2 regions of the Paeniglutamicibacter sp. ORCA_105 genome follow, and region 2 is predicted to be linked to the other one. Evidence: predicted binding sites of a transcription regulator. Region 2 holds the regulator's gene; the other holds the start of a gene.
What was found. Region 2 encodes LexA, which represses DNA repair genes until DNA is damaged. Its sites were predicted from a motif close to TCGAACANNTGTTCGA; they were not measured.
Positions count from the first base shown of each region.

Region 1: the regulator LexA is predicted to act here: its motif matches at 4,914-4,929, upstream of ruvA (Holliday junction branch migration protein RuvA).

Region 1 is NZ_JBIXLM010000003.1:46,618-62,595, forward strand. It holds gene secF (protein translocase subunit SecF) at 1-585, opposite strand, end outside; gene secD (protein translocase subunit SecD) at 578-2,311, opposite strand; gene yajC (preprotein translocase subunit YajC) at 2,537-2,992, opposite strand; gene ruvB (Holliday junction branch migration DNA helicase RuvB) at 3,168-4,226, opposite strand; gene ruvA (Holliday junction branch migration protein RuvA) at 4,236-4,856, opposite strand; gene ruvC (crossover junction endodeoxyribonuclease RuvC) at 4,977-5,585, opposite strand; gene ACIPUB_RS02220 (YebC/PmpR family DNA-binding transcriptional regulator) at 5,595-6,350, opposite strand; gene pdxT (pyridoxal 5'-phosphate synthase glutaminase subunit PdxT) at 6,353-7,024, opposite strand; gene ACIPUB_RS02230 (CapA family protein) at 7,161-8,423, opposite strand; gene ACIPUB_RS02235 (M3 family metallopeptidase) at 8,503-10,524, shown strand; gene ACIPUB_RS02240 (GNAT family N-acetyltransferase) at 10,521-11,276, shown strand; gene ACIPUB_RS02245 (hypothetical protein) at 11,709-12,116, opposite strand; gene ACIPUB_RS02250 (hypothetical protein) at 12,936-13,364, opposite strand; gene ACIPUB_RS02255 (DUF6531 domain-containing protein) at 13,358-15,978, opposite strand, start outside.
Region 2 is NZ_JBIXLM010000001.1:34,796-50,773, forward strand. It holds gene hisH (imidazole glycerol phosphate synthase subunit HisH) at 1-447, opposite strand, end outside; gene hisB (imidazoleglycerol-phosphate dehydratase HisB) at 448-1,068, opposite strand; gene ACIPUB_RS00180 (histidinol-phosphate transaminase) at 1,188-2,303, opposite strand; gene ACIPUB_RS00185 (LysM peptidoglycan-binding domain-containing protein) at 2,416-2,802, opposite strand; gene lexA (transcriptional repressor LexA) at 3,091-3,810, shown strand; gene ACIPUB_RS00195 (ATP-dependent DNA helicase) at 3,928-5,934, opposite strand; gene hflX (GTPase HflX) at 5,927-7,498, opposite strand; gene ACIPUB_RS00205 (class I SAM-dependent methyltransferase) at 8,072-8,689, shown strand; gene dapF (diaminopimelate epimerase) at 8,744-9,700, opposite strand; gene miaA (tRNA (adenosine(37)-N6)-dimethylallyltransferase MiaA) at 9,768-10,676, opposite strand; gene miaB (tRNA (N6-isopentenyl adenosine(37)-C2)-methylthiotransferase MiaB) at 10,681-12,192, opposite strand; gene ACIPUB_RS00225 (hypothetical protein) at 12,220-12,543, opposite strand; gene ACIPUB_RS00230 (hypothetical protein) at 12,696-14,762, opposite strand; gene ACIPUB_RS00235 (hypothetical protein) at 14,949-15,821, opposite strand; gene ACIPUB_RS00240 (DUF6531 domain-containing protein) at 15,845-15,978, opposite strand, start outside.

The DNA of each region.
Region 1 (15,978 bases), on a different contig from region 2:
GGGCGTGACCTCGAAGCCGGAGAGCGAGTAGATCCCGGCGGTGATCACCACGACCTGGAGCAGCCCGATGATTGCCGCGAGCGACATCTTCCAGGTGCGGAAGTAGGCTGCCATGAGCAACGCCACCAGCACAACGAACACGATGAGGCCGATGATTGCCTGTTTGGAGATGTCCGCGCCCCAGGTGGGGCCGACGAAGGTCGAGGTCACTTCCGCCTTGGTGACGCCGTAGGCGCCGGCCAGTGCCTCGGCGACGTCCAGGGTCTGGTCGTCGGTGAGCTTGTCGGTCTGCACGCGCATGGTGTTCGGGGCGATGTTGGTGACCCGCGGGTGGTGGTCCGGGGCGATCGCCACGACGGCGGACTCCCCGGCGGGCACCTCGGTGTGTTCCACCTTCGAGATGGTGAACTCGGACCCGCCGCGGAACTCGATGCCCAGGTTGAATCCGCCCTTGGCGACGGGGACCAGGATGGCCAGCAGCACCAGGACCGCGGAGAGCGCCAGCCAGAGCTTGCGCCGTCCGGTGAACGGGTATGACCGCTTGCCGGTGTAGAGCTCGTTGCCCCATGTTGCGAGATTAGCCATTTGAAGAATCCTTACCGGCTGGTTCGTCCTGCTTGGTGGGCGCCGAGACGCTGGTCGCGGCCTTGCGGCGTTCGGCGATGGTCTGCCGGCGCCCGGCCTCGGAGGCCGCATTGGCGTTCTTCTTGCCGCGCGCCGCCTCCGCCTCGGGGCTGAAGCTGCGGACGCGTCCGGCACCGCGGTAGAGCGGCACGGCTCCCAGCAGCGACGGGTCGAGCCCGGAGAGGCGGTGCCCCTCGCCGAAGAACTTGGTCTTGGCCAGCAGCTGCAGGGTCGGGTGGGTGAGCAGGAAGACTACGACGATATCGACAATTGCGGTCAGGCCCAGGGTGAAGGCGAAGCCCCGCACGTTGCCCACGGCAACGATGTACAACACCACCGCGGCCAGGATGTTCACGGCCTTGGAGGCCAGAATGGTCCGCTTGGCGCGTTTCCAGCCGATCTCCACCGCCGAGGTCAGCGGACGTCCGTCGCGCAGTTCGTCGCGGATGCGTTCGAAGTACACGATGAAGGAGTCGGCGATCAGGCCAATGGCCACCACCAGGCCCGCAACGCCTGCCAGCGAGAGCCGGTAGTTCATCGACCAGCCAAGCAGCACCAGCGCCAGATAGGTCAGCAGTCCGGAAACGATCAGCGACACGATGGTCACCATGCCCAGCAGTCGGTACTGGAAGAGCGAGTAGATGGCCACCAGCCCCATGCCGATCAGGCCCGCGATGAGGCCGCTGCGCAGCTGGTCCGAACCAAGGGTCGCGGAGATCTGCTGCTCGGACTGGATGTCGAAGCTGATCGGCAGGGCGCCGAACTTCAGCTGGTCGGCCAGGGCCTTGGAGCTCTGCTCGGTGAAGTTGCCGGTGATCTGGGCACGCCCGTCGGGGATCACCGCGTTTGCAGTCGGGGCGGAGATCACGGTGCCGTCAAGCACGATCGCGAACTGGTTCTGCGCGCCCTGCATGCCAACCAGTCGTTGGGTGACTTCGGCGAACTTCGTCTTGCCCTCGTTGTTGAATTCCAGGTTCACGCCCCACTGGCCGGTGACCGCGCCCTGCTGGCCGCGGACCATGCCGAAGGAGGCATCGGCAATGTCGGCGCCGGGAACCTCAACTGGACCCAGGATGTACTTCTGTCCCATGTCCGGGTCGCAGGAGATCATCGGCTTGGACGGGTCGTGCGATTCCTCGGATCCCTGGCCGAGCTCGGCGGGGCAATCGTAGGCCTCGAACTGCTGGTACAGGGCCGCGTCGATCCAGTTCAGGTCCGAACCGTTCTCCGGCTCGGCAGACGGCTTGGGAAGCTCCGCCTCCGGCAGTCGCTGGTCCTCGGGAACGGCCGTGAAGGGCCCGGCCAGGATGACCGGACGGAACTCCATGTTGGCCGAGGCCTGGATCAGTTCGCGGGTGCGGGTGTCCGGAACGCCCGGCATGGAGACCACGACGTTGCGCCCGGACTGGGTGGTGATCTCGGCTTCGGACACACCGGTGCCGTCCACACGCTGGCGGATGATTTCCACCGCCTGGTCCAGTTGCTCCTGCGTTGCCGCGGCACCGCCCTCAACTCGCGGGGCCAAGATCATTTGGGTGCCGCCCTCAAGGTCGAGGGCAAGTTTGGGGGCAAATGCTGCCTTCCCGCTCAGCACGCCGGTAATGAGGATGGCTGCCGAAATAAGGAAGATCACGCCGAGCCACAGCAGGGATTTACGCGCCTGCTTGATCGGACCAGTAGATGACATCGTGGGGCTTTCTGGTTGTTCCGTCGCCCTCGCGGGGACGAAGATTCCGCGGAAAACCCGAAGCCGGCCGCAACTCCCCCCTCAGAGGGATCCGGGGCGGCTCCGGGCCGCTTGGTGAAGTTCGGTCGAGGCCGGGTTGCTCACCTGTGGGCCCTTGGCCCACAGAAATCCGGCCACCGTTCACTGCTACGGGGGTGAGGGGGGTGCCCGGGGGGCACGGCCCCGTTAGGCCTTGGGGCCCTTGTCGTCGTTGTTGAGGCGACGCAGGGTCTCCTCGGGGCTTTCGACGTCGGCGGCTTCGGTGTTCCCGGCCTGCTCGGAGGTCAGCGATGATGCATCGTTCGGGACCTCAACGGCGTCGGCTTCGGCCGCTTCGGGGGCGACAACCTTGGCAACGACCTGGGAGTGCACGGTGACGAAGCTGCCCGGGGATACCTCCAGGACGATCTTGTTCTCATCGGTGTCGATGCTCGAGATGGTGCCGAAGAGACCGAACTGGGTCATCACCTCGGCGCCCGGGGCAAGATTCGAGCGGATTTCCTCCTGAGCCTTGGCCGCCTTCTTACGGCCACGCATCATCATGAAGATCAGCAGGCCAAAGGCGGCGAGCATGATCAACATGGTCGGGTCGAACGGGGCCGCTCCGCCGGCAGCGGCTTGGGCCAAAACGTTTTCGGTCACGAGATAATACCTGTTTCTAAGTCATGGTCAACGGCGCGCACAATCGCAATTGCGCAGCCGGTGGGCTTTTCCATACTATAGGGACTTTCTGGCCAAACCCCGACCGCGCAGGCGTTTTGGCCTGCGAATGTCCTCTGAATCATGGCTCGCGCCGGCGCGGGGCGTTGGCCGGCGCCTATTCCTCGTCGTCAGCGTCGAGCTCGAAGCTGGCCTGCCCGGCAAATACGGCATCGGCGGGCATCCGGAGTCCCAGGTGACTCCAGGCCTCCGCGGTGGCGATGCGGCCCCGCGGGGTTCGCCCGAGCAGGCCCTCGCGGACCAGGAACGGCTCGGCGACGGTCTCCACCGTCTCGGTCTCCTCGCCGACGGCAATCGCGAGTGTCGAGAGGCCCACCGGTCCCCCGCCGAACTTGGTGCACAGGGCATGGAGCACTGCACGGTCCAGGCGGTCCAGACCGCGGGCGTCGACCTCGTACATGTCCAGGGCGGCGGAGGCTGCGCGGGCGTCGATGCTTTCGAGCCGGTTCACCAGCGCCCAGTCGCGCACCCGGCGCAGCAGCCGGTTGGCGATGCGGGGGGTGCCGCGCGAGCGGGAGGCGATTTCGTAGAACGCCGCGGAATTGACCTTCAGCGAGAGCATCATCGCCGAGCGGCGCAGCACCAGCTCGAGTTCCTCGACGCTGTAGAACTCCAGGTGGCCGGTGAAGCCGAACCTGTCGCGCAGCGGCCCGGGCAGCAGGCCGGCACGGGTGGTGGCACCGACCAGGGTGAACGGGGGAAGCTCAAGCGGAATCGCCGTCGCGCCGGCACCCTTGCCCACGATGATGTCGACCCGGAAGTCCTCCATGGCCATATAGAGCATTTCCTCGGCGGGGCGGCTCATCCGGTGGATCTCGTCCAGGAACAGCACCTCCCCCTCGGTGAGCGAGGAGAGGATGGCGGCCAGGTCGCCGGCATGCTGGATCGCCGGGCCCGAGCTGATGCGAAGCGGCGCGTTCATCTCGGCGGCAATGATCATCGACAGCGTGGTCTTGCCCAGGCCAGGCGGGCCCGAGAGCAGCACGTGGTCTGCGGTGCGTTCGCGGATCTTGGAGGCCTCGAGCACCAGCGAAAGCTGCTGGCGGACGCGCGCCTGGCCAACGAAATCGTCCAGGTTCTTGGGGCGCAACGCCGCCTCGAGCACCCGCTCCTCGGGTTCCGAGCCGGCGTCGGTCAACGCACCGGTTTCTGCCATGGCCTACTCCTAGTTTCCCGGCCGGTTGCCGCGCCCCAGGGAACGCAGCACCGCCCGCAGGATTTCCGGCACGCTGCCGCTTGCAACGATTTGCGGGTCGTTCTTGGTCAGGGCGTCCAGGGCCTTGACCGCATCCTTCTCCGTCCAGCCCAGGCCGGTCAGCGCCTCGAGGACCTGCGGTTCCCAGGACCTGGCGGCCACGGGGCTGCCTGCCGGCACCGGGGCCCCGGTGGGGACGAGCTTGCCGTTGAGTTCCAACACGATGCGCTCGGCGCCCTTGGGTCCGATGCCCGAGACCTTAGTGAAGGCCTTGGTGTCCTTGGTGCTCGCGGCGATGCGGACCTCCTCGGGGGTGTGCACCGAGAGGATCGCCAGGCCGGTGCGCGGGCCGATGCCCGAGACCCCGGTGAGGACCTCGAAGACCTCTCGTTCGTCCCCGCTGGCGAAGCCGAAGAGCGTCATCGAGTCCTCGCGCACCACCATGGAGGTGTGCACCAGCGCTTCGCGGCCCACCTGCAAGGTGGCCAGCGTCTGCGGGGTGGCTTGGATCAGCATGCCGAAGCCGCCGACCTCAATGACCGCATTGTTCAGGTTGACCTGTTGCGGCACTCCTCGCAGCGTACTGATCATGTGGGCGTTCCTCCGTGGTACCGGGCCGCGCGGAAGTTCGTCGAACACGCCAGCCATGCGAATATATCTACGAACAGCTTACAGGTTCGGAAGGCTGCGCCCGTGGAGGCGCCGAATTGGCTAGCGAGCCTTGACCGAGCGGGCCTTGGCCTCTGCGGCGATCCATGCTCGTTGGGCCGGGGTCAGGCCCGAAGATCCGCCCGCGGGACGTGATCCCGAGGCGGAGGCGGCGGCGCCGGCGGAGCCGAATGCGGCACCGCGCCAGCCGTGCGTGATGGCCAGGGCAGCGGCGTCCGCGGCGTCGGCGGGCGAGGGAGGCTCATCAAGGCGCAGGATCTTGGCCACCATCTTGCCCACGGCGTTCTTGTTGGCCGCACCCGATCCGGTCACCGCGGCCTTGACCTCGGTGGGGGTGTGCAATGCGACGGGGATGTTGCGCCGTGCCGCGGCAACGATGACAACGCCCGAGGCCTGGGCGGTGCCCATCACGGTGCTGACATTGAGCTGGCTGAAGACCCGCTCGAGGGCCAGCACGTCGGGCTTGTGCTTGTCGAGCCACGCATCGATGCCATCGGCGATGGCCAACAGTCGTTGGTCCAGCGGGGTGCCCGGAGGGGTACCCACCACCGATACATCAATCAGCGTGGCGCGACGGTTGGGCTCGACGTCGACCACGGCCAGACCGCAACGGGTCAGTCCGGGGTCGACGCCAACCACTCTTAAGGGCATGGAAGAGGACTAGTCCTGTTCGAGTTCTGCCATGACCTCGGCACTGATGTCGGCGTTCGAGTAGACGTTCTGGACGTCGTCCAGTTCCTCGAGCGCGTCGGCCAGCTTCAGGAACTTGCGGGCCGAGTCGGCATCCAGTTCCACCTGCATCGAGGGAACGAATTCGATTTCGTCGCTCTCGTAGGCGATGCCGGCTTCCTCGAGTGCCGCAACAATGGAGCGCAGGTCGGTGGGTTCGGAGTGGATCTCGAAGGATTCCCCGGCTTCCTTGACCTCGTCGGCACCCGCGTCGAGCACTGCCATCAGCACGTCGTCTTCGGTCAGGCCGTTCTTCGGCAGGCCCACGACGCCCTTGCGGGTGAACATGTAGGCAACGGATCCGGGATCGGCGATCGATCCACCGTTGCGGGTGATTCCCAGGCGGACCTCGGAGGCAGCGCGGTTCTTGTTGTCGGTCAGGCACTCAATGAGCAACGCCGAACCCTGCGGGCCGCGGGCCTCGTAGATGATCTCGGTGTAGTCAATGACCTCACCGGTCAGGCCGGCGCCGCGCTTGATGGCGCGATCGATGTTGTCGCTGGGGACCGAGGTCTTCTTGGCCTTGGATACCGCAAGTTCAAGGCCCGGGTTTCCGGCCATGTCGGCGCCGCCCGCGCGGGCGGCGACCTCGATGTTCTTGATCAGCTTGGCGAAGGACTTGGCACGCCTGCTGTCGAGGATAGCCTTCTTGTGTTTGGTGGTAGCCCATTTGGAGTGGCCGGACATGCTTACGCGTCTCCTCTGATCATTTGGATAAAGAGTTCGTGGATCCGACGCTCTCCGCCCACCTCAGGGTGGAAGGAGGTCGCCAGCAAATTTCCCGAACGTACTGCAACAATTCTATCCACCCGAAGCCCATCCGCGCCCAAGGGCGTGTTTTCGGCGGGGACCTTGGCCAGTACCTGCACCTTTTCACCCACGCTTTGGACCCACGGCGCTCGGATGAATGCCGCCCGCACCGGTGCTGTCACCCGGTTCGGGTCCTGGCTTGGGAGGGACTCGAGCCCGCGGATCGCCAGGTCCACCTCGAAGGAGTCGACCTGGCGCCCGAAGGCGTTGCGCTTGACCACCATATCGATTCCCCCGAAACTTTGCTGGGGTTCGCCTTTGAGGTTGCTTGTCGGGTCGGCGATGGTGTCGGCCAGCATGATCATTCCGGCACACGACCCGTAGACCGGGAACCCGTCGGCGATCCTGGCCTTGAGCACCTCGGCCACGCCGTACATGCGCGAGAGCTTGTCGATCACCGTTGATTCGCCGCCGGGAATGACCAACCCGTCAAGGTCTGCCAGCTCGCGCGGGGACTTCACCGGCAACGCCAGCGCGCCCAGTGAATCGAGTGCGGCCAGGTGTTCGCGTACATCCCCTTGCAGGGCAAGAACCCCAATACGTGGCGCCATCGTGGATCACTTTCTGGTTTCGTGGAAATGAATGGTGGGTGCCCGGCGCACCGCGATGGAGCGCGTGGACAGCTCAGCGTAAACCCGGGCAGCCTTTCGGCAATATTTTGATGACGCTCTCGGGCGCGTCGGACGGCTACGGTTGTGGCAACGACCACATTTTCGCGCCATCGGTGCGTGCGTTCATGGAGTTCACGGTGTCGGTGGTGCGCTTGAGCGAGGCGCTGTCCTGGCGCTTGGTGGTGCAGGGTTCCCCGTCGGCGGCGGGCAGCGCGCACCACCGCAGCGGGTCCTGGGCCATGATGTGAGGCGCCCACACCAGCTTCCCGGGACTCCAGCTTTTCCCGGTGCGCACGAATTGCATTTTCGCCGTGATGCCCTCTTGGTTCAGCACCGTCCTGGTTGCGTGCTTGGCCACCGAATTCCCCAGGCCGTAGACGATCCAGGTGCCCTTGTGCTTCTCGATCGGCAGCACCGAGTGGGTGTGGTGGGAGTAGATGAAATCGAATTCCCCGCTCTCGGCCAGCGAGCGATTCAGCGTGATTTGAGATGCGGTGGGCTCGCTGCTGTATTCGGCACCGTCGTGGAGCGCCGCCATGACTATGTCAGCGCCGGCCGCACGTGCGGCCTTTGCCCGGGAGACCAGCGAGGCCTTGGCGATGTCGTCCACCCGCCACGGAGCATCCTCCGCGACCCCGTTGAGCGAGAAGGTGCCGGCAATGACGGCGACCCTTGCGGTACCGACCTCAACCATCAACGGCTTCGCGGCCTCGGCTGCGCTGCGGTACGAACCGGTGGAGAGCAGCCCCGCCGCATCGAGCGCATCCAGGGTCCGTTTGACCCCTGGCACGCCGGCGTCCATGGAGTGGTTGCTGGCGGTGGTGCAGCCGTCGTAGCCGACGTCCTTTAGGGCGGGGATGACCGATGGCGGAACGCTGAACATGGGGTACCCCTTGAACGGACCGCCCGGGGCGGCGACCGGGGTTTCCAGGTTGCACAGCGCCAGGTCGCTGTCCGCCAGGTACGGTTCGATGCCCTCCAGCAGCGGCCCGAAGTCCATCGATCCCTTCCCGTCCTTCTCCGCCTGGTCCCACAAGGCCGGGTGCAGCAGGATGTCGCCGGCCACGGCCACCTCGATGCACTCATCCCCCGGGCAATCAGGGGCCTTCGGGGACGCCGACGCGGCATTGGTTGAGGTCCCCGGCGCGCTCGCGGCTTCGGTTGGCGCGGGCTGCCCGGTGGGAGCGGAGAGGCTTGAAGCCGTCGCCGCGGTGCTTTCGGAGGGCCCCGGCGAAGGCGGCGCGGGGGCGCAGGCACCCAACGCGGAGACGAGCAGCAACGCCGCGCACAGGGCTGCGCGTCTTCGGCCAACGGTGCCGCGCACGAATCGATGAGACATAGCCAAAAGCCTAACCCTGCGCCGGGTCTTGCGGCGCGGGAAACGGACAGCACCGCGGGCTTATGACAGGGTTAACAGCATGCATAATCCGTTGCTTGAGCGAAGCACCTTGCCGTTTGAATTCCCAGATTATTCAGCCCTGGAAGCTCCCCACTACCTGGACGCGGTCCGGCACGGCGTGGACGGTCAGCTGGAGGAACTCCGGGCCATCGCACAAAACCCCGAGGCACCGACCTTCGAGAACACCTTCGTGGCCATGGAATGCAGCGGTGCGCTGCTGCGCCGGGCCCTGATGACGTACTGGACGGTGTTCTCGGCACACGGCACCGATGAGTTGCGCGAAATCGACCCCGAGCTTCAGGCCCTGGTCTCGGCGCACGAAGATGGCATCCACCTGGACGAGGAACTTTTCGCCCGGTTGGTCTCCCTGGATGCCGCCGGGCTGGTGGGCGAGGATGCCCGGCTGGTGGCCGAGACCCTGCGCACCTTCCGTGCCGCCGGCGCCGAACTCGACGAGACCAGCAAGGCACGACTGCGTGCCCTGAACAGCGAGATCACCGACCTCTCCAGCGAATATTCGCGCAGGCTCCTGGGTGCCATGAACGAGGCCGCCGTGCTCTTTGCCGATGCCGCGGAACTGGAAGGGCTCAGCGACGGGGAACGTGCCTCCGCGGCCGATGCAGCCCGGGCCGCCGGCCACGCCGACGGCTACCTGCTGACCCTGGTGCTGCCCACCTCGCAGCCCTTGCTTGAGCGGCTGGTGCGTTCCGATTCCCGCCGCCGGCTCTTTGAGGCTTCGGTGAACCGCGGGCTGGAGGGAGAGAACCGGACCCTTGAGTTGGCGGCCCGGATGGCGTCGTTGCGTTCGACTCGGGCCCGGCTGCTGGGCCACAACACGCACGCCGACGTCGTGCTGCAGGAGGCCACCGCCCCCGACCTGGACGCCGTGCGCGGCCGGCTGGCCGAACTCATCCCCCCCGCCGTGGCCAATGCCCGCGCCGAGGCGGCCGAACTGGAAAAGATCTCCGGCTCCCCCATCATGCCCTGGGACTGGGCCTATTACTCGGCGGCTGTGGCGCGCGAACGCCACGCGCTGGACACCGCGGCGCTGCGCGAATACTTCGAGCTGGATGCGGTGATCGAGCGCGGCGTGTTCGCCGCCGCCACCCGGCTGTACGGGCTGGGCTTCACCGAGCGCTTCGACTTGCCGACCTACCACCCCGACGTGCGCACCTGGGAGGTCTTCAACGAAGACGGGTCGACACTCGGCCTGTTCCTGGGCGACTACTTTGCCCGATCCACCAAGGCCGGCGGCGCGTGGATGAACTCCATCCGCGAATCAGCGTCGCTGCTGGGCGAACTTCCGGTGGTCACCAACACCCTAAACATTCCCAAGCCGGCGGCGAGCGAGCCTGCCCTGGTGAGCCTGGACGAGGTCAACACGCTTTTCCACGAGTTCGGGCACGCGCTGCACGGGCTCTTCTCCAATGGCGCATACCCGTCGCTGGCCGGCACCAGCGTCCCGCGGGACTTCGTCGAATACCCCTCGCAGGTCAACGAGATGTGGGCCCTGCACGCCGAGGTGCTGCCAGGCTATGCGTCACACACCCGCACCGGAGAACCGCTGCCCGACGGCACGGTCGAGGCGCTGGAGGCCGCTGCCCTGTGGGGCGAGGGCTTTGCCACCACCGAGTACCTCTCCGCCGCCGTCCTGGACTTGGCCTGGCACTCGCTCACCGACGGCGAACTCGTCGCGGACCCGCTCGAATTCGAGCATCGGGCGCTCACCGAGGCCGGGCTGATCCCGGATCTGGTCCCCTCGCGCTACCGAACCGGGTACTTCAAGCACATTTTCGACGGCGGATACTCGGCCGGGTACTACTCCTACATCTGGTCAGAGGTGCTCGACGCCGACACCGTTGAATGGTTTACCGAGAACGGCGGGCCGAAGCGGGAAAACGGGGAAAGGTTCCGCACGGAGCTGCTCTCGCGCGGCAACATGCGGGACCCGCTGGAGTCCTATGAGATCTTCCGCGGCCGCCCGCCACTGATCGAACCGTTGCTGCTTCGCCGCGGCCTGGCAAAGGAAATCAAAGCGTGACAACCATTAGTTTTGCCCAGGAGGCGCTCTCCCACTGGCACCAGGCGGTAGCCATTGCCACGGGCGGCAAACTCTTCACCACCCACGGATGCTCATGGGCCTGGCAGCCGGCCCGAGCGCGGCTGGTATTGCTGTTCCCAGCCCACGCGCAGGAAGCCGGGCTGCGCCCGGGCCTGGCCGAGGGAACCCGCCTCGGTGCACGCCGGGTGGATGCCTGGGTCAATTCCGGTGCGCCCTCGGGCCCGCTGGAGGCCGCAGGATTCTCCGATGCCGCACAGATTTCCTGGCATGCCGGGGAACTGGTGGGACCCGAGGAGCCCTGGGACGGGCGCGTGCGCCTGGGCACGGACATCCCCGAGGCCGTCGGTCCCGATGCGAAGGAACTCCAGGTCGCCAACCTGTGGCGCGATCCGGCCACCGCGGGCCTTAGCGCCGGACACCCGGCGTTGCGCCGTGTAGAACAGGCCACAGCCCGCACCCTCGAGGGTGATCTGGTGGGCCGTGCCTTCGCCCAGCAGGCATTCGGCGGACAATTGGCCATCCACGGGCTGGCGGTGTCGCCTGCGCACCGCCGGCTTGGCATCGGGTCGGCCCTGCTCAACGGGCTGGCCCGCGGCATGGTCAACCCACTGGGGCTGGACGAGGAATCAAGCATCGAGCTCATTGCCGCCGCGTCGCCGCGTTCAGCACCGTTCTTCGAGGCCAACGGCATGCGCCTGTTGGGCCGCGGACGGCACCTGGTGCTGCGGTGAGATGAAGCCTCGAAAGTAGGCGGGGAAGAACGAATAAGCGCCCAGGGAAATACCGCGAACTTTCCCCAACACTTTCTAAGAGGCGGGAAGCGGCTCCGAACGCAGAGTGAGTGCTGATGTACCGCGGCGGGCTTACCACTCCCCAGATCGTGAAGCTCGTTGATACGGCAACGTCGACCGTCGGCTAACACATCGGGAATCCACCGTGCAGGATGGCTTCGGGCCGCTTGGTTTTTTCCTTCCAAAGTGCGCCCGGCGGATCAGTAACGGGACCGTGCCGGGGGGTCGATAGGGCATCATCCCCGCTCTTGCCTATGCGGATCGGCGGAGTGACTGCCAAAACGGCAGATCCGTCTCAGTCAGATGGCCACCGGCGGAATCGTCCGCCGATTAAGGGCCCACTCCTTAGCCGACCATGGTGCCTCTCAGCGCTCAGGGCAGCAGCCGGTAATCCTGTACCGACGGAGTTCGGTCCAAGATTCCTTCCATGATGACCCGGGAGAACCATCCAATGTCGAACTCATACTCATCACCGGCCGTGAAGGAAGCCGCAACCTCCTCCTGGTTATCGAAGCTGACGCCGCGGTCGACGTAGATATCCCCGCAATTCGACGTGTTGACCAACACCCCTGCCGTCGACACCGAACCCCTCGAGCCCCCCGAGCTCGTCCGCGGCTCCGCAGACACCACCTCGCACTGAATTGCCTCGACCCCAATTGAGTTCCACAGAGGGATTAACAGAACGCCGGCAGCGCCAAAAATCGTGAAAATTGCAGCGATTTTCCAGAACCACTTGGATCTTTGCCCGCCCGCCTTTTGAGCCGGCCTCTCGCTAGTCATCAATATCCCTCTACTACTCGTTTCACCAACCGCTAGAATGACGGCCAGTCGCTGGCCCGCTGCCTCCCATGACAAATCCCTGGACTCCACCGTTCCAGAGATCCTCGCGTCCCGGGACACCAGGATGCAACTCGGTATTCACCCGACCAACAGCAATGCCTCCAACTCGGTCTGCCCCTTGCTCGGTCAGGAATCGCGTGTCAGCACGAGTGCTGGGCGCTACATCGCGAGGTTGCCGGGACGACAGATGGGCAGGTCTGCGGTCTCCAACGGAATCGGCGGAGACACTGTCAACACGGGAATGCACTACGGCACCACCCCTCGCAAGGACTGGTCGACGCGGGACGCCTTGGGAGCGCTAGCGGGCGGGATTCTCGTCGGTTCGGCGGATCCTCACAGCAACCGGCGACATCGATCCCACTGCCCCGGGCTTCCTGACGACCCCCTGGCCGCGGCGCCCATGGGCCACGAGATGGCGCGGTCGCCGAGCCATGCCGAAACCTGACCGAGACCCAGACCCGCTACGCCGGCACCGGCCGGGTCCTGCGCCACACCGTCCGGGAACGGCCGTGCGTCGACACGAATCACTTCGACCCCGCCACCCAAGTCCAGACCCTGGGCCGACTGACGATCACCCTGGATCCGATGACGACGAAGCGTGAATCTCCTGCTTTCGAGGAACCATGCCTGAGCCTCACCGTGACCCACACCCGATACCCGGGCATCGACCTGATCCTGCGACACGCCATCAAGGAAGGGTCTTGGGGTGAGCCGAGTTACTTCGGTTCAAACCACCGATGCCCGGACCCCAGAATCACTTCACCCCGCAAGGTATCCCCCTTCAACGAGAATCCCCTCCGCAAAAACGAATTGAAAATAGACGCTTACTGCCATCAAGGCCGGCCCAAGGATATACAAGCCAATTCTTGATCCTTTACGCATATGATGAGCGTCAGGTTTCTTGCCTGTTCGCCAAAAAATAACAATGAATATCGGAGACATAACTAACGCAATCGGCATGGGAATTCCACTTCCACTGCGATCATATTTTCCATCGTAAGGCATTCTGGTGTCCAAGGGAACGTTCATAAAAACGAAAATTGCAACTAATATGCTTACGACAAAAGAAATGATACAAATAATGTCTACAAATTTCGAGGCCTTCCTTCCAAGTAGTAGATCCTGCTCAGTGAACTCAGTATCCGGATCCCGCTTATCCGCACCCGCACCATCATTTTTTGCTACCACGGCTCTACTCCTGTCCATCTCTCAATAACTTCTCCACCGACAAATTTCGCGCCTTCAACAATAGCGCCCGCGTGGGCTCCACCGTACGCAGCAAAGGAGTGCGTCATCCAATTCGGGTTCGAGCCCAAATTCGGGCCCAAATCGGAAGCGCCCGGGAACCGTGAAAGAAGCGCTCCTCCAATGCTGTCATATCCCTGTTCCAACTTGCTGTAGTCTTCTCCCGTAATGGCATGCTCGAGGTGCCCGCCGGCCCAGCTTCCCCCTCCGCCCGTACCGTATTGGGCAGCCTGCAGGATTCGACCGGATGCGCGAGGGAAGAGATACCCGCCTTGGCCACCGACCGCACCGCCGAGGAACCCGCCGGCAGCGGCTCCCAAACCGCCCCTCGTCGACCAATCCTTTCGAGGCGTGGTCCCGTAATACATTCCCGTGTTGACCGCGCCTCCGCCGATGCCGTTGGAGACCGCAGACCTGACCATCTGCCGTCCCGGCAACCTCGCGACGTAGCCCCCAACACTCGTGCTGACACGCGAGACCCCCGAAGCCACCGCAGAACCAGCCCGCGAGGAAACCGCCGAGACGGCCGCACCCGCCCGGCTTGCCCCCGAAACTGCTGCGGAGCCGATGCGGCCCGCAGCCGGCAGCAACCGCGAGGTCACCGCGGTTCCGGCACGTCCGACTCCGGAAACGACAAGGCCACCCACCCGGCCGGCCAAAGGGCCGGCAACCAGCCCGACAGCTCCCGTCAGGGCCACCTGCCCCCAGTTCACGCCGCCGGTCGTGGCCTTCTGAATGATCGTGTCCGCACCGGCACCGATCAACATCATCCCCACCGGCCCCCCGACACCGGTGGCCATGAGCGCGCCGCCGGCAACCACCATCGCGCCCCCGGCGACATACTCCCAGTTGCCCTTCCACCAATCCCCCACCGCGGAAACCACACTGCCGCCGACCGATCCGTCGTAGGCCTTCAACTCAGCGTCGGTCAGCGGACGCAGCCCCGTCGGATCGGTCGCATTCAGCGGATTGTTACCCGCATAGGCATACGGGTTGCCATCCCACCCCGCACCCAGGACCGGCGCCAAGGGATCGGTCGACAGGAACCCGCGAACTGACGGGTCATACGCACGCGCCCCCAGCCACTCCAGGCCCGCAACCTCCAGCCCGCCACCACCGGTCAGGCCGACACCCACCGGCAACACACCGACTGGCCCCGTGCCACCAGGCGTCGCACCCGAAAGGGAAGGAGCACCGATGACGGCCCACGGATCAAGCTGATCCGTGGGACGCACCGCACGCCAGCCGGCGCTCGCCCACCCATCACCGAAACCGGTCACACCGCCGGGCAGGGACAGAACCTGCCCGCCGCCGATCCCGGCCAGCGTCGGAACCGGGTTCGCCGTATCCCACCAAAGCTCGGCGCCGTCGACTCCTGCCAGCTCACCCAGGGCATCGACCCACAAGCTGTGCCGGGAAACCTCACCGCCATCGGGGGTGCGCACGGTGGTGCCCGCCAGGGAGCCGTTGGCACCCCAGGCATACTCGGTCCACAACCCATCCGGGGCGATCAACCGACTCCGCCGGCCCAACCCGTCATACACGTACTCGATCCGGGTCCCGTCGGGATCAGTCACCGCCAGCAACTGCCCCGCAACGTCATACTCATACACCCGCACGCCATCCGGCGTGCTCTCGCGCACCAGACGCCCGCCGGAGTCGTATTCCCACCCCGAGTGCGTGCCGGCGCCACCAGCCCGCGTGGTGGCAGCGGTGACCATCTGCCCGGCGCCGTCGTACCCGTACCGGGTCACCGCCCCGGCACGCGTCAGTCCCGTGATCCGGCCCTCGGCATCCCGGCCGATCATCGTCACGTCCTTTGCGCCAGCACCGCTGCAGTCGGACCGCGTGTTCTCGGCCAGGTATCCGTGCCGATAGACCCATTCCTGCACCAGGTCCCCCACCGTCGCGCACGTGATGCGCCCCGATGCATCGTGGGCGAACACCGCCGGGCCCAACAGGGAGTTCTCCACGGCAACCACCTGGCCGGCGGCATCACGCGTGTACGCCGTCACCGTCCCCTGGGCGTCGGTGAACCGGACGCGGTTTCCATCCGCGTCATACTCCCACGACAGGCCCGCCCCACCACGGGTGCGGCCCGTCAGCAGGCCACGCCGGTCGAACGACAACTCATGCTCGACCGCCAGCTCGTCCGGGCCCGAATAGTCGGTGACCACCAAGCGGCGGCGGACCAGGTCCCGCTCGAGTGCGGATACCAGCTGCCCGTCCACCGAGACGGAAACCTCGCGTCCGGCGGCATCGTAGGCCCAGGACGTGGTTTGCCCGTCCGGGTCCGTCCGGGACAGCTGCCGCCCCGCGGGATCATATGTCGCGGTGGTGACCCTCCCCAGCGGATCGGTCACCGACTCCACCTGGTCCGTGTCCGTATAGGTGCGCGTCACCACCCCGCCCACCGGATCGGTGACCCGCACCAAACGCCCGCGAACGTCGTATTCGAAGCGGGTCCGCCCGCCCACGCCATTGACTGTCTCGGTCAGCTCCCCCGCCACGTTGTACTTGAAACGGCGCGTGCCGTTCCAGGCATCCTGCGAAAACG
Region 2 (15,978 bases):
GTAGGAGTGCACGAAGTAGAAGCGCTCGTCCTCGATACCGGCAAAGAGCTTGCTTCCGGCCGGCGGGGTAACGGTGTTCCATCCCATGTGCGGAACGACCGGGGCCTTGAGCAGCTCCACGGTGCCGGGCCATTCGGCCAGTCCCGGGGTGCGGATCCCGTGTTCCACGCCCTCGTCGAAGAAGACCTGGTGTCCGACACAGACGCCGAGCACCGGGCGACCGCCGGCGATGCGGCGTCCGATCCAGCGGATGGCACCGACATCCTTCAGTGCCTGCATGACGGCGGCAAAGGCACCGACGCCGGGAACGAAGAGCCCGTCGCATTCCAGGATATCCTCGGGCTTGGCCGAGAGCTTGACCTCGGCGCCGGCTGCCTCAAGGGCCCTGACGGCCGAGCGGACGTTGCCGGAACCGTAGTCAAGGACGGTGACTGTCTTGGCCGCCATCTACAGCGCACCCTTCGTGGACGGGATGGCGTCGCCGATGCGGGCATCGGGTTGCACGGCTTCGCGCAGGGCGCGGGCAAATGCCTTGAACTGGGCCTCGACGATGTGGTGCGGGTCGCGTCCGGAAAGCACCTCGATGTGGGCGCAGATCTGGGCGTGGAAGGTCAGCGCCTCGAAGACGTGCCGGGTCATCGACCCGGTGAAGTGGCCGCCGATCAGGTGGTATTCCTGGCCTGCGGGCTCGCCGCCGTGGACCAGGTAGGGGCGCCCGGAGATGTCGACAACGGCGCGTGCCAGTGCCTCGTCCAGCGGGGCATAGGCGGTGCCGAAGCGGGTGATGCCCGCCTTGTTTCCCAGGGCGGTGCGCAGCACCTCGCCAATGGTGATGGCGGTGTCTTCGACGGTGTGGTGCACGTCGATGTGGATGTCTCCGGTGGCGCGCACCGTCAGGTCGATCAGCGAATGCTTCGAAAGCGCGGTCAGCATGTGGTCGTAGAACGGGACGCCGGTGCTGATTTCCGAGCGGCCGGTGCCGTCCAGATCAAGTTCGACAAAGACGGAGGACTCGCTGGTGATGCGTTCGAGGCGAGCGCGACGACCCGTGAGTTTTTCGGCAGACATGCACATTCCTTTAGATCAGGCGTTGAGACGAGGATGTGGTGCGGCGGCTGGCTGGTGCGCGACCGGGCATTTCGTGAAATTCGCCCGCCGCGTCCAGCGCCACCCCACCAAGTTTAGCGTTAGTGCGTGTGAGGACCCTGATCGAGCAGTTCCTCGAGACGGACAAGGAATGCGGTGGTTTCGTCCTCGGTGCCCGCGGTGACCCGAAGGTGGCCGGGAATCCCGACATCCCTGATGATCACGCCGGCCTCCAGCAGGCCCTCCCAGATGGCCTTGGTGTCCTTGACTCCCCCGAAGAACACGAAGTTTGAATCGCTGGAGGCAGGGCGCAGCCCCATGCGCGTGAGCTCGTTGACGATCCGGTCCCGCTGGACCTTGATGGCCTCGACGTTGGCCAGCAGGATGTCTGAGTGCTTCAGCGCCGCATTCGCGGTCGCCTGGGTGACTGCCGAAAGGTGGTACGGCAGGCGCACCAGGCGGATCGCGTCGGTGACCTCCGGGGCCGCGGCAAGGTAGCCGAGGCGTGCTCCGGCCAGGGCGAAGGCCTTGGACATGGTGCGCGAGACAATGAGCCGCTCGCGACCGGGCAGCAGGGACAACGCCGAAGGCGTCCCGGTGTGGGCAAACTCCGCGTAGGCCTCGTCAACGATCACGATGGCGTTGCTGGCCCGGCCGGCTTCGTAGACGGCTTCGACGACGTCGAGTCCCAACGCGGTACCGGTGGGATTGTTGGGCGAACACAGGATGACGATGTTCGGCGCGGCCTCACGAACCTGTGCCGCCGCATCCTCCGCCGAAAGTCCATAGTCCTCGGAACGGATTCCCGCAACGTAGGTGGTGTCGGTCCCGGCTGCCAGCAGCGGATACATGGAGTAGGTGGGAGGGAAACTCAGGACGGTGCGGCCCGGCCCGCCAAAGGCCTGCAGGATTTGCTGGAGCACTTCGTTGGATCCGTTGGCTGCCCAGATGTTGTCCGCTTCGAGCCCGTGGCCCAGGAACGCGGCAAGACGTTCACGCAATTCGGTGAATTCACGGTCGGGATAACGGTTCAATCCCACGGCGGCCGCGGAGACTTCTTCGACGATGGCGCGATGCACTTCCGCGGGTAGCGGGTGGGTGTTTTCGTTGACGTTCAACTGAATCGGTACGTCAATTTGGGGAGCACCGTAGGGTTCGAGACCTTGAAGATTTTCTCGCAGGGGCAGATTTGCCAGGCGATTTAGCCGTTCATTCACGGGCCAAGTCTACGGCGGTGGCAGGTGGGGCCAAGAATCTTCGCCGGCGCGGAGGGTAATAATCGGTTCGCAATGCCTTGTATCGGCGCCCATGGGAGCGCCGGTGCGGGGGCTAGCTTCCGGTGGGAACGAAGAGTTCGGCACCGGGGTGCAGCACCGAGCTGTTGAGGTTGTTGAGGTCGCCGATCTGTTGAACCGCATCGCGGGGTTCGAGCTGCGGAGCGAACTCGCGGGCAATCCCCCACAGCGTGTCGCCTTCGATGACGGTGACGCTGACCGCGTCAACGCCCAGGGGCACTTCCGCCGATGCGTTGGCCGGGGAAAGGAACAGGCCCAGGAGCATCAGTGCTGCGGCACTCACCACGAAGATGGGCAGTCCGATCAGCACGAACTTTCCGCGACGGGTGAGCCGCAGGGGTGCCAGCGTTGGCTGGGATTCGGGCAGGTAGTCGTTGGATGGTACAAGGTGGAGCGGGGCCGAGAAAGCAGTGTTTGCCACGTCTTTGCCTTTCCTCTGAATTCACTTGGCCGGCCGGGACCCTGGGGCGCCTAGTCGAACACGTGACGATTATTCGAACGCATCTTTCGAACATGTGTTCGTAGTGCGTATCTTATTTCTAGCACTTTTCGACGACACGTGTCCAGATCTGTTCGAACAAATCTTTGAAAGCAGTGACTTTGTCTACTAGGATGTTGGTTGTGAAGCGATGTATTTACTACATCAACCCACACCGACAATTTGCGGCACGCGCGGGCAACCGGCGACGATCGGGATGAGGCATTGACAATGACGACCGAACAACGAACCCCTCGACGCGACGCGAAGAGCCTGACCATTCGCCAGAAGAAGGTCCTGGAGACCATCCAGCGCTCCGTGAGCAGCAACGGCTACCCGCCGTCGATGCGTGAAATCGGGGACGCCGTGGGACTTGCCAGCCTATCGAGCGTGACCCACCAGCTCAGCCAACTCGAGAAACTTGGCTACATCAGGCGCGATCCGCGCCGCCCGCGGGCCATGGAGATCCTGCTGCCGTTGCAGCTCAAGAGCGAGGCAAAGCTCGAGGTGGTGGAGGGCCAGTCGGATCTCAGGGCCGCCAACGGCATGAACGTCTCGGAACTGACAACCTCCGCGGACACCGCCATGGTCCCCCTGGTGGGGCGCATTGCCGCCGGCGGACCGATCCTGGCCGACCAGGCGATCGAGGACGTTTTCGCCTTGCCGCGCCAGCTGGTGGGGCATGGCGAGCTCTTCATGCTCAAGGTCAGCGGCGACTCCATGATCGATGCCGCCATCTGCGACGGCGACTGGGTTGTCGTGAGGCGCCAGCCGACGGCGAACAACGGCGACATCGTCGCCGCGTTGCTCGAGGACGAAGCCACGGTGAAGACCTTCCGCCAGCGCGATGGCCACACCTGGCTTTTGCCGCAGAACTCCCGATACGAACCGATCCTTGGTGACGCCGCAACCGTCATGGGCAAGGTCGTATCGGTCATGCGCTCCGTCTAGGTCCGCAGCCACAACTCATCCCGCAACACAGCGAGGGCCGATCATCGGATCGGCCCTCGCTGTTGTTTGCGCACCCTGCACATCTCCCGCGACCGGGATGCCGACAAGGCAACGTGCTCAGCCCTCGCTGAGCCTTTCGAGCGCGGAAATGACGGTGGCCTTGTTCGGTGTTGCCCACAGCGGTGGCAGGGAAGCCCGCAGGAACGTTCCGTAGCGTTCGGTGGCCAGGCGCGAATCGAGCACCGCGACCACGCCCTTGTCGTTGACCGAGCGGATCAGGCGGCCCGCTCCCTGTGCCAGACGCACCGCTGCATGGCTTGCGGCCACGGCCATGAAACCGTTTCCGCCGTGCTTGGCGACATCGCGGCTGCGTGCCGAGGAGAGCGGATCATCCGGGCGCGGGAACGGGATCTTGTCGATGATGACCAACCGGCAGGCGTTGCCCGGCACATCGACGCCCTGCCACAGCGTCATCGTCCCAAAGAGGCAGGTATCGGGCTCCGCCGAGAACTGGTCGACCAACGCCTTCATGCTGGACTCGCCCTGGCACAGGATGGGGATGTCCAGGCGTGCGCGCAGGATCTCCGCAGCGTCCTCGGCCGCGCGGCGGGAGGTAAACAGTGCCAGCGCCCCGCCGTTGGAGGCCTTGATGAGATCCTCGATCTCTGCAAGCGTCTCCTGGGACATTTGGCGCCCGGGCTTGGGCAGGTGCTTGGCAACGTAGAGGATGCCCTGCTTGGGATAGTCGAAGGGACTGCCGACGTCGACGCCGTTCCAAGTCGGCGCCCCGTCGCCCACGAGCCCCAGGGATCCTGCCACCGGCTCGAACGCTGCACCGATGGCCAGGGTTGCGCTCGTGAGGATGACGGTCCGGCCGTCGAAGAGGCCTTCCCTGAGTTTTCCCGCCACCGAGAGCGGTGCAACCATCAAGGTGGGCTGGCTTGACTCGTCCGGTTGGACATAGCCCTCCCCCGGGCTGAAATGGCCGGGCCGCGAGGCCCAGATCACCTCGCGCTCCTCGGTCATTTCAAGCATCTTGGTGCATTGCTCCACCAGGTACATGACCTGCGAGCGGGCCATCTGGCGTCCTCCGTCGGCCGGTGCGTTGGCCTCGGGCTTGGAGTCGGAGAGCACCACGCGCGCGGCCTCGGCGATCTGGTTGATCGCCGCTTCCTGGTCCTCGTTCAGTCCGCGGGCCATGAGCCCGGTGGGGACGCCCTCCAGGGCACGCTGCAGGGCCTTGGCGCCCTGGTTCAGCGCGTCCACGCTCACCGAGCAGTGCTTGCGGGCAGCCGAAGCGGCGGTCTGGACCATGTTGACCGACAGCGGCCGCGTCACCGAGCTGGTCACGCGGTCCTGCAGTTCGTGGGCCTCGTCAATGATGACGGTGTCGAAGTCCGGCAACACGGCCAGGCCCTCGAAGGCCGAGACGGCCAGCATGGCGTGGTTGGTGATCACCACGTCGGCGTCGGCCGCGCGGGCACGTGCCAGTTCGCTAAAGCATTCGGCGGCCATGGGGCACTTTTGCGCGCCCAGGCAGTCCATCGCGCTGACCGAAACCTGGCGCCAGGCCTTGTCGCTGACTCCCGGGGTCAGGTCGTCGCGGTCACCGCTGTCGGTTCGCTCGGCCCACTGCCGCAGGCGCACCACTTCCTGGCCCAGGGCAGAGCCGGGGCCCTCGGAGGAACCTCCGAGAACGGGGGTGCCGGATTCCATGGAAAACAGGGCGCCCTCGTCGTCGTCCGGGTATCCGCCGCTGAGCTTGTACTGGCACACGTAGTTGGAGCGGCCCTTGACCAAGGCCACTTCCATCTCGCGTGGCAGCTTGTCCTTCAGGGACGTCAACAGGCGCGGCACATCGCGCCCGACGATCTGTGCCTGCAGGGCGAGGGTTGCGGTGGAAATCACCACAGGTTTTTCGGATCCCAGCGCGTGCGCCAGCGCCGGAACCAGATAGGCCATGGACTTGCCGGTTCCGGTTCCCGCCTGCACCAGCAGGTGTTCACCGGTTTCCATGGCGCGCACGACCTGGCGTGTCATCTCGTGCTGGCCCGGACGGCTTTGCCCGCCCATGCTGGACACTGCTTCGTCCAACAGGGCGATGACCTCTGATTCCTCAGCCATGAATACTAAATTGCTCCACTTCTGCGGCCATGCTTTCGCGGACCTTGACCATCATGCGGGTTCCCGTTTCGGTGTGTTCGACGGCCAGGATCTCGGCCTCGGCGCCGTGGAGCTTGTTGACCACGTCGCCTCGATCATAGGGAATCATCAATTCTAGTTGGACATTGGGCCTCGGGATTGCGGCGCTGATCCGGGCCTGCAATTCGTCGATGCCTTCGCCGGTGCGCGCCGAGACGATGACGTGGTTCGGCTCGCGCTGGCGCAGGCGCTCGACCACGAACGGGTCAGCGACATCCGCCTTGTTCAAGACGATGATCTCCGGGATGTTGCGTGCGTCGACGTCGTTGAGCACCTCGCGCACGGCCTGGATCTGGCCTTCCGGGTCCGGGTGCGACGCATCCACAACGTGCAGGATCAAATCGGCGTCGGCCACTTCCTCCAAGGTGGAGCGGAAGGCCTCGATCAGCTGGGTGGGCAACGACTTCACGAAGCCGACGGTGTCAGCGAGTGTATAGGTCAGCCCGTCGCTGGTTTCGGCCTGGCGGACCGTGGGATCCAGCGTTGCGAACAGGGCGTTTTCGACCAGTGCCCCGGCATCCGTGAGCCGGTTGAGCAACGAGGACTTGCCGGCATTGGTGTACCCGGCAATAGCCACCGACGGCACCGCATTGCGCTTGCGGTTCGCGCGCTTGGACTCGCGGGCCGGCAGCATTCCCTTGATCTCCTTGCGGAGCTTTGCCATGCGGTCGCGGATGCGCCGGCGGTCCAGTTCGATCTTGGTTTCACCCGGGCCGCGGGATCCGATGCCGCCGCCTGCAGCACCCACGCGGCCACCGGCCTGGCGGGACATCGAGTCGCCCCAGCCGCGCAGGCGCGGCAGGAGGTATTCGAGCTGGGCGAGTTCGACCTGGGCGCGGCCCTCGTGGCTTTTGGCGTGCTGGGCAAAGATGTCCAGGATCAAGGCGGTGCGGTCAATGACCTTGACCTTGACAACGTCTTCCAGGGCACGGCGCTGCGACGGGGCGAGTTCGGTGTCGATGATGACGGTGTCGGCACCGGTGGCCGCCACGATTTCGCGCAATTCCAAGGCCTTGCCCGATCCCAGGTACGTGCCGGGATCCGGCTTTGCACGGCGCTGCACCATTCCGTCGAGTACTTCCGAACCCGCGGTCTCGGCCAGTGCCGCCAACTCGCGCAGCGAGTTTTCCGCATCCTGGGCGGTCCCCTCGTTCCAAATGCCGGCGAGCACGACGCGCTCGAGGCGCAGCTGGCGGTATTCGACCTCGGTGACGTCCTCGAGTTCGGTTGAAAGGCTGGCGCCGCGCCTCAGGGCTCGGCGTTCGGCCAACTCCTGCTGGTCGCCGTCGGAGGAGGAATGCTCGCCGGTGAACTTGCTCAGGGCCTGGGCCCGTCCGGAAAGCACGCCCTCGTCTTCGGGTGCGCCGAAGTGGCTGCTCTTGCTGGCTGCGGCCTTGTCGCTGGCTAGGATCCGTTCGATGGCGGCTTGGAGCTTGGCCTCGTCCATCTCGTTGTCCTGCGGGCCGGAAGTTTGTGGATTGGTCATGTTCCCCTTAGTTTGCTGTATTCCAGAATAGTGCCCCGCACCCACAGAAGCGGCGTTGTGCGTGGATTGGTTGCTTGGATGTCCGGGTTCGGTGAATGGATGCATGGTTTGCTCCCTGGGCTGGGTGCCGCGCGTGGGTCGGCAAGCGCCGAATTTGGTGTCAGTGTCAGTGGCACGATCGAGTCGGAGTCTCGCTCGTGCTGGGGATGGCGATTGCGTGGGGCCGGCGCCTGCATACGCGGCGGGGGCCATGTCGATCACGAAAAGTGATGCGCCCTCGCGCGAACTTGATCTTGGAAACGATGTGGTTTCGAAAGTTCGCCTCGGCGGAATGACTTTTCGGCGCGACAGCCACTCGCCCGTCAGGGGCCGCCTTCCAGCCAATGAGCCAGCAGCTCTAGTGGGGGAAGGACCCGGGGTCGGTGGTGTGCTTGATGCGTCTTACAGGAAAGTCATAGGGAAAACTCTATCACTTGCCCCGGCTTGGCGCATTGAGGCATCTCACATACTTCCAGCGCCCGAATTCGTGCCTCGGGTTTGGGTTTGCCGCCCCCGGGCGGTTAACCTGCCAAGATGAGCCCGGAACATTATTTCAGCGCCCAGCCTTCCACCCCAGAGAAGCGGCGCCACATCAGCGTCGAGTTGCGCGGCGCCGTGCACAAGGTGCAAACCTCCGGCGGCATCTTCAGCCCGGACAGGATCGACAAGGGAACCGCCATTCTCCTGGACGGCGTTCCCGATCCCTCGGTCAGCGGAAACCTCTTGGACATCGGCTGCGGCTGGGGACCGATTGCGCTCTCGATGGCCATGGCCTCCCCGGAGGCGACGGTGTACGGGGTCGATGTGAATGAGCGAAGCCTCGGCCTGACCCGTGACAATGCTGCGGCCCTGGGATTGAAGAACGTGGTCGTGGCGCTTCCCGAAGCAATCGACCCGGAGCTGACATTCGACACAATATGGTCGAATCCCCCGATCCGGATCGGCAAAGAGGCCCTGCACGAGCTTTTGCTGCTGTGGCTTCCGCGACTGGCTCCGGGCGGGATCGCCTGGCTGGTGGTCCAGAAGAACCTGGGTGCCGATTCCCTACAGAAGTGGCTGGGCACTGTCCTGCCCCAGGACTGGGACATCGAGCGGGTCTCGACGGACAAGGCCTTCCGCATTCTGCGCGTGGCCCGCCCCGAGGCCTCCTAGCCCTCTCTACGCCGATGGCCGGATTCCCCTTGCGGGAATCCGGCCATCGCTGTCTCAGATCTCGGTGATCCGGCCGCGGGAGACCAGGACTGCGGGCCCGCTGAGTACCACGTGTTCGCGTCCCGTGGCTCCCTGGGTGAACTCGATGCCCACCTCGCCTCCGGGCACCTGGACCTTCCAGTTTCGGGTGGCCTGGGCCTGGGCCCAGTGGCGGGTGGCAGCGGCGGCAGCGCAGGCCCCGGTGCCGCACGACAGGGTCTCCCCCACACCGCGTTCGTGCACACGCATGCGCAAGGACCCGACACCGTCTTGGACCACTGGGTCTGCGGCAAGGACGTATTCGACGTTGGTTCCGTGCGGGGGCAGCGGCTGCACCTCGGGGATCGCAAAGAGCTCCAGGTTTTCCAATTCGCCGGCGTTGGCCAGTGCCACGACGGTGTGGGGGTTGCCCATGGAGATGCTCAGGGCACCGCGGGCATTCTCCAGGCCGGCAGTGGAAACCTTCGAATCCAGCCCGTTTTGCTTGGCTGCCTGTTCGAAAATGAACTCCCAGGGGCCCATGTCCACGGCATATCCGTCCTCAAGGCGGGTCACCAGCTTCACACCGGCCCGAGTGCCAATGGCCAGCTGCGCGCCCACCGGAAGCTCCACCAGCTTTTCGCTCAGCAGGAAATGGACGAACACGCGCACGCCATTGCCGCACATCTCCGACACGGACCCGTCGCCGTTGCGGTAGTCCATGAACCAATAGGCCTCGGGGCTCGTTTCCAGGACTTCCCTGCCCTCCGCCAGCGAGCTGGAGGGAACCGCGCGGATCAAGCCGTCGGCGCCGATGCCGCGGTGCCTGTCACAAAGCGCGGCGACCTGTTCGGCCTCGAGCCGGTGTTCATCCGCCGGGTCGGAAATGAGGACGAAATCGTTTCCGGTTCCGTGTCCCTTGGCATAGCTCAGGCCACCCACGATGGACTGCAGGGTTGGCGTGGTCGTCATGGCGGGTTTGCTCGCACTCATGCCTCCAAGGATACGGGGAGCCAGGCAGCGGCACCTATTTCCGGCCGGCCCCCGCCAAGGCCCCGGTTCAGGGTTTCCGGATAATCTCCAGGACCCTCGGCAGCATGTGGGGATCCGTCGGGTCAAACCAATTCACCCGGTCATCGGCCCCGAACCAGGTGACCTGCCGGCGCGCAAATTGCCGCGTGGCAATCACCGTCTTTTCCGTGGCTTCCTTCACCGACATGGTGCCGTCGAGCACCGCCAGGAACTGGGCATAGCCGATGGCCCGCGAGGCGGTCTTCCCATCCCGAAGCCCCTGGGCATCAAGCCGGCGCACCTCCTCCAGCAGACCGAGCTCGACCATCTTGCCCACCCGTGCCGCCAACCGATCGTGCAGCAGGGCACGGTCGAGGTTCAGTCCGATCTGGAGCGCAGGGACGTGGTACTGCCGCCGGGGCATGAAGGAGCTGAACGGCTTGCCGCTGATTTCTTGGACTTCCAGGGCCCGGATCAGTCGCCGGTCATCAAGGTTCCTGGCGGCCGACTCGGGATCGACCTCAGCCAGGCGTGCTGCCAACGGGGCAATGCCCGCCTGCGCCGCCTCGGCTTCCAGCCGCCGGCGAACGTCCGGGTCGGTCGGCGGGAAATCAATCTCGTCCAGGGCAGCACGCACATACAGGCCGGACCCGCCGACCAGGATGGGCACCAACCCGCGGGCGCGGATCTCGCCGAAGGCCCGGCGTGCCTCGGCCTGGAAACGTGCCACGCTGGCCTCTTGGCGGACATCCATGATGTCGAGCAGGTGGTGCGGTACCCCGCCGCGTTCGGCCGGCGGGAGCTTGGCGGTGCCGATGTCCATCCCGCGGTAGAACTGCAGGGCATCGGCGTTGACTATTTCCCCGCCCAGATCCCTGGCAAGGGCGATCGCCAGATCGGACTTTCCCGTCCCGGTGGGGCCAACGACCGCCAGGACCGGCAGCTGCTCGGAGGCCATGCCCCTAGCCGCGGACCATCAGGGAGGGCATGCCCAGGTTGGTCTTGTTCCCGGTCGGGCCCGAACCGGGGGTGGGAACCCCGCAGCTTTCCGCCTGTGCACGGTCCCACGCGTCGCCGGCGCGCGAGCGGCGCAGCGAGTACTGGTCGGTGGTCGGGTCGGAGACCAGGTGGAAGGCTGCGGCCCCGGTGACCGGCACGGTGACCAGGTCGCCCGGGCGCGGCGCCTGGGCGCCGGCCGGCACGGAGAAGTGCACCAGGCGCTGGTCGGTGGTCCTGCCGGAGAGACGGTGGGTTTCCCCGGCCTTGCGGCCGGACTGCTCGGTCACCAACACCTCGACGGTGCGCCCGACCTGCTTGGCGTTCTCTTCCTTGGCGATGCGGTCCTGCAACGCAGTGAGCCGTTCGTAGCGTTCCTGCACCACGGCCTTGGGCAGCTGGTCCGGCAGGTCGGCGGCCGGGGTGCCGGGGCGCTTGGAGTACTGGAAGGTGAAGGCGGTGGAGAAGCGGGAGGCCTCGACCACGTCCAAGGTCCCTTGGAAGTCCTCTTCGGTCTCGCCCGGGAAGCCGACAATGATGTCCGTGGTGATGGCGGCGTGCGGGATGCGCTCGCGCACCTTGTCCAGGATGCCCAGGAACTTCTTCGAGCGGTAGGAACGGCGCATGTCCTTCAGGACCTTGTCCGAGCCGGACTGCAGCGGCATGTGCAACTGCGGCATCACGTTGGGGGTTTCGGCCATGGCGTCGATGACGTCGTCGGTGAAGGCGGCCGGGTGCGGGCTGGTGAAGCGGACGCGCTCCAGGCCCTCGATCTGTCCGCAGGCGCGCAGCAGTTTCCCGAAGGCGAGCTTGTCGCCGAATTCGACGCCGTAGGAGTTCACGTTCTGGCCCAGCAGGGTGACCTCGATCGCGCCGTCGGCGACCAGCGCCTCGATCTCGGCGAGGATCTCCCCGGGCCGGCGGTCCCGTTCGTTGCCGCGCAGCGAGGGCACGATGCAGAAGGTGCAGGTGTTGTTGCAGCCCACGGAGATCGACACCCAGCCGGCGTACACCGACTCGCGGCGCGTGGGCAGGGTCGAGGGGAAGACGTCCAGGGACTCGAGGATCTCCAGCTCGGCCTGTTTGTTGTGGCGCGAGCGGGCGAGCAGGGTCGGCAGGGAACCGATGTTGTGGGTGCCGAAGACCACGTCGACCCAGGGGGCCTTCTTCAGGATGGTGTCGCGGTCCTTCTGGGCCAGGCATCCGCCGACGGCGATCTGCATGTTCGGGCGTTCGCGCTTGAGCGGTGCGAGCATGCCCAGGTTGCCGTAGAGCTTGTTGTCCGCGTTCTCGCGCACGGCGCAGGTGTTGAACACGACCACGTCGGCGACCTCGCCGGTCAGGGCTTCGTCCTTGCGTTCCAGCCCGGCGTCCTCCAGCAGGCCGGAGAGGCGTTCGGAATCATGGACGTTCATCTGGCAGCCGAAGGTGCGCACCTCGTAGGTGCGGGGCAGCTCTTCGCCGTCAATCTGGGTCATCGGTTCGCGCTCAGTCACCGTTCAAGGTTACCCAAAGTTTCGGGGAGCAACATCTTGGGTCATGGGCAGCTCCTGGGAATGGCGGGTTCCCGCGCTCTGCCCCCTCATTCGCCGGTGTACCTTCGGTGGCGGAACGGCGAGTTCCCGGACGGTGCCGGAAAAAACGAGGCCCAACGGTGCCGGCTCCCGTCGTCCACCCGAACCCTGCAGCGCTTCGATCGGCGGGGCGCCGAACGCCACGAACGCCAAGGTGCCGTCAAGGACCAAGGCAGCAAGTATCGTTCCGAACAGTTGCACCATGTCCTGTTGCCCTCCCAAGAGGAGGCCGACGACTGCGATCACCAGCACCATGGGAAGCAGAATGCAGCGAGCCATGACATCCGAACGGCTCAATGGCGCATACTGCTAGGCCGATTCAGGCCTCATAATCATTGAAAAGATCCAAGAAATATCCGGTTCGGCACCGACAACGGCACCTGGGAGCGCGGGCGCCCCCGGTCGAGTCAGTCCCGATACTGTTCGGGCACCTTCCCATAGCTGTACCAGACCACTGCGTCCCCGGCCGCGTTGTCGTAAGCCAGGCGGGGCACGTCGAGCGACTGGCCCTGGTAGACCAGGTTGCCGATGGCGCATTCGCCGGGTTGCAGGGCCTGTTCACGCAGCTGGTTCGCGCTGTCGACCAGACGTGCCTCGAGGTAGTCGTCGTTGAGCATCGCGAAGTCCTTCGGGGATACCCGGCGCTGGGCATCGGGTGCCAGGTCGCCGATCCGGGTGTCCCCGCCGGCACAGAAATTCACTTCCACGTTGACCACGTATTCGCTTTGGTCGATCGTCGGGTGCTGGATGTCGAACCGCGTGGCCGTGATCGTGGTCCCGTTGTCCAGCGTGGCCGTTTCGGAAATGTTGATCCAGTCGCGAATTGGCTCCGCCCTATCGCCCTGCACCACCGCCATCGCGACCAGGCCTCCCAAGAGCGCCGCCACGAGGCCCGTCGCGATGCCGACCGAGCGGCGTCGACGCCGACGCCACTCGGCCACATCGGATGCCGTGCGCTTGGACTTCATCCTCAGTCGCGGCGCTCCGGCCAGGCGCTGGTCCAACGCCCTGCGCAGGGCCTTGGACCTGAAGTACAGGTCCGGGTAGATCATGGCCATGCGCAGCTTGTCGTCCAGCACAAAGAGGTTACCCACGCCGTCTTCGAGGACCGCCAGCAGGTTGTTCGCATCGGCAGCGTTTCCGGCAGTGGCCCCCGGCATCCGCAACTGCTGCCACTGCTCGATGAAAATGGATTCCCGGCCAATGACCAGTGCCGGGATGACGGGCAGCGGAGCGCCTTGAAAACCTCGGGGCGCCCAGGACTTGTATCTGCGGCTGTAGCCTCCGATGGGCAGCCTGAGTTCGTTGATGGCCACCGTGTTGGTCCCTGCCGACCGATCGTTGGCCCGCTGCCTGCCTCTGGCACCCGGAGCCACCGGATCGACGGCCAGGTGCAGGCTGGAGGATGAGCGCGCCACGGCGGCCCGGATGTCGGCGACATCGGGTGCGGGGTCGGCACCGAGCCCTACGAGGGCACGCTCGCGTTGCAGCCGATCGGATCCCCCGGTGCCGGCGTACGCCAAGATGTCGCCAATCCAGGCGTCGGGAATCTGCGTCATCGACGTGGCGAAGTCTTCGAGCAGGAGCCGCCGTTCCCGCTCCGGCAGCATCTCCTCGCTCAGGAAGACGGCACAAAATTCGGTGCCTGCACCGATGAATTCCACCCCGGATTTGAAGGTTCCGCTGACGATGCCGCCGCGTCGGTGCGCCAGCTGGCGATTGAGCAACTGCGCGGCCAGGAATCCCGCCGAGGAGCGCGGCACCATGACCGAAAGCAACACCGGGATGTTGTTCCCCAGCACCACGCCCGGGGCGTTGCCCACTGCAGTCGTGGACAACGGATCCGTGGCTGCCGGCCCGGTGTGGAAACCGTGCGTCGCAGAGCGTTTGGGGGTGCCGTCGGCCCATGTCCCGGCCAAGGGTGCGCTGTCGTTCTGCTTCACCGGGTACACGTGCCCGATCAGCGACTGGTCGTTGGTGAAGAACACCGCGCGGGTTCGACCGGCGGAAGGATCCAGCTGCGCGAGGACGGTTCGGGCCCGATCATGCAGATTTTCGGGATACACGTAGAAGGACGTGAACGCGGCCGCATTCGAACCGGTGCGTTGCACCAGGTCGGCGGGCCAGAACGATTCCTCGACATGGATGGGGTCGGTGTTCCCGGGGATGCTCCCGGACCTGAACAGTGCCGGGAGCCGGTTCCAGGACGCGGCCACTGCCGCGGTCGTCCCGCGGACGGTCACGGTCGCGGTATCACTCCCCAGCAGTGCCGTGACTTCGGGAAGCGCCACCTGCCCCGGGCTCAATTCGACGGGTCGGGCCAGTTCGGTGCGCAGTGCCGCCAGCGCTGCGGACAGCGTCCCCGCCGCCTCGACCTGCTCATCGAGCAGCCCCATCCCGAAGCTCACGCCAAGGCACGCCTGGGTGTCCTCGCCATTGACCAGTTGCCAATTGCATCCACTCCAAACGGGCATGCTGCTCCTAACGTGTGACCGGCTGGATTCATTCTCGATGAGAACGGGACCGCTCGGTGCTTGCCTGACTCCGGGACTGAGACCGGCGGGGGTGAGATGGTGGACTGCAGAAACTACCCGGATGTGCCCTCAGGCTCAACGAGCCCCCTTGAGCTAGTGCCTGCTGTCATGCATACCAGCAGACCGTCAGATATTGTCCTGGGGAAATAGGGAGATCCATCTGGGTTCCTCGTTAAACCGGTCATCAGCCATTTGAATATTTACTTCACTGCCGAATTCCCGGCCGAGCAACGACTCGATAAGGGCACTGCTTTTGTCCACCGTCCTCGTCCACTCCGGAACGGACGTTCCTCGGGGGGTGAACTCAATTTCACACAAGCGTTGCTTTACGGTCTGGGGCGCACCCACCCAGCGAACCCGTACGCGGGGAACATCCACGAGTTCCGCCCACGACCAGACCCGGTCATCGCTTGGAACCAGCCCCTCGACTGGCCCAAGAAAGTCCTTATTCACGCCCGCCCGGTCGGCCAAACGCCTCATTGCCTCGAGATACCTGCGTGGAACCGCGATTTCTTCATCGACAGCCGCCGTGGCCAGCGCCCGAATCGCATCCTGTGGCCGCCCTTCGGCAACCAAGGCGTAAACCCGTTGCGTGACTGGTGCCGAGACTATATGGCTGAACCACTCGGCAACCCATTGCGCCGCCATGAGTAGGCTCCGCTCCGGCCCTTCAGGCACTGGCGACACCACGGACGGTGCCCTGTCATGAGTGGCCACCCAGGGTGAGGTGCGTTCACTCCTGGGCAAGAGGTGGCTTGATGGAACAGACGCTGCCTGCCCTCGACGAAGCAGGTCCTGGGCGGCTTGCTCGTCCAGCCGGTTGCCCTTTCCCAGCAAAACAGCCGGCCAGCTGTTTCCGGTCATGAATGCCACAGGGAAGGGCGTGCGAACGCTGAAGGCCGCAACTTCGGCCCCATGCGGCACTCCGGCAATTTCAAATAACCTGATCGACCTGAACAGCCTTCGCGGAAGCACGATCTCCCGCAGTGCATAGGCCACGCCATGGTCCGCCCGCAGCTGACTCAATTTCCGCCCCTCAGGTCAACCGCCGGAAGATAGTTCTCTTCATACCTTGGATATCCCGAAACCATTTGGGTCTCGAGATTGTAGAAGTCGCTGTCAGTACTCGGTTGACCGATATCCACAATCCGCTTGC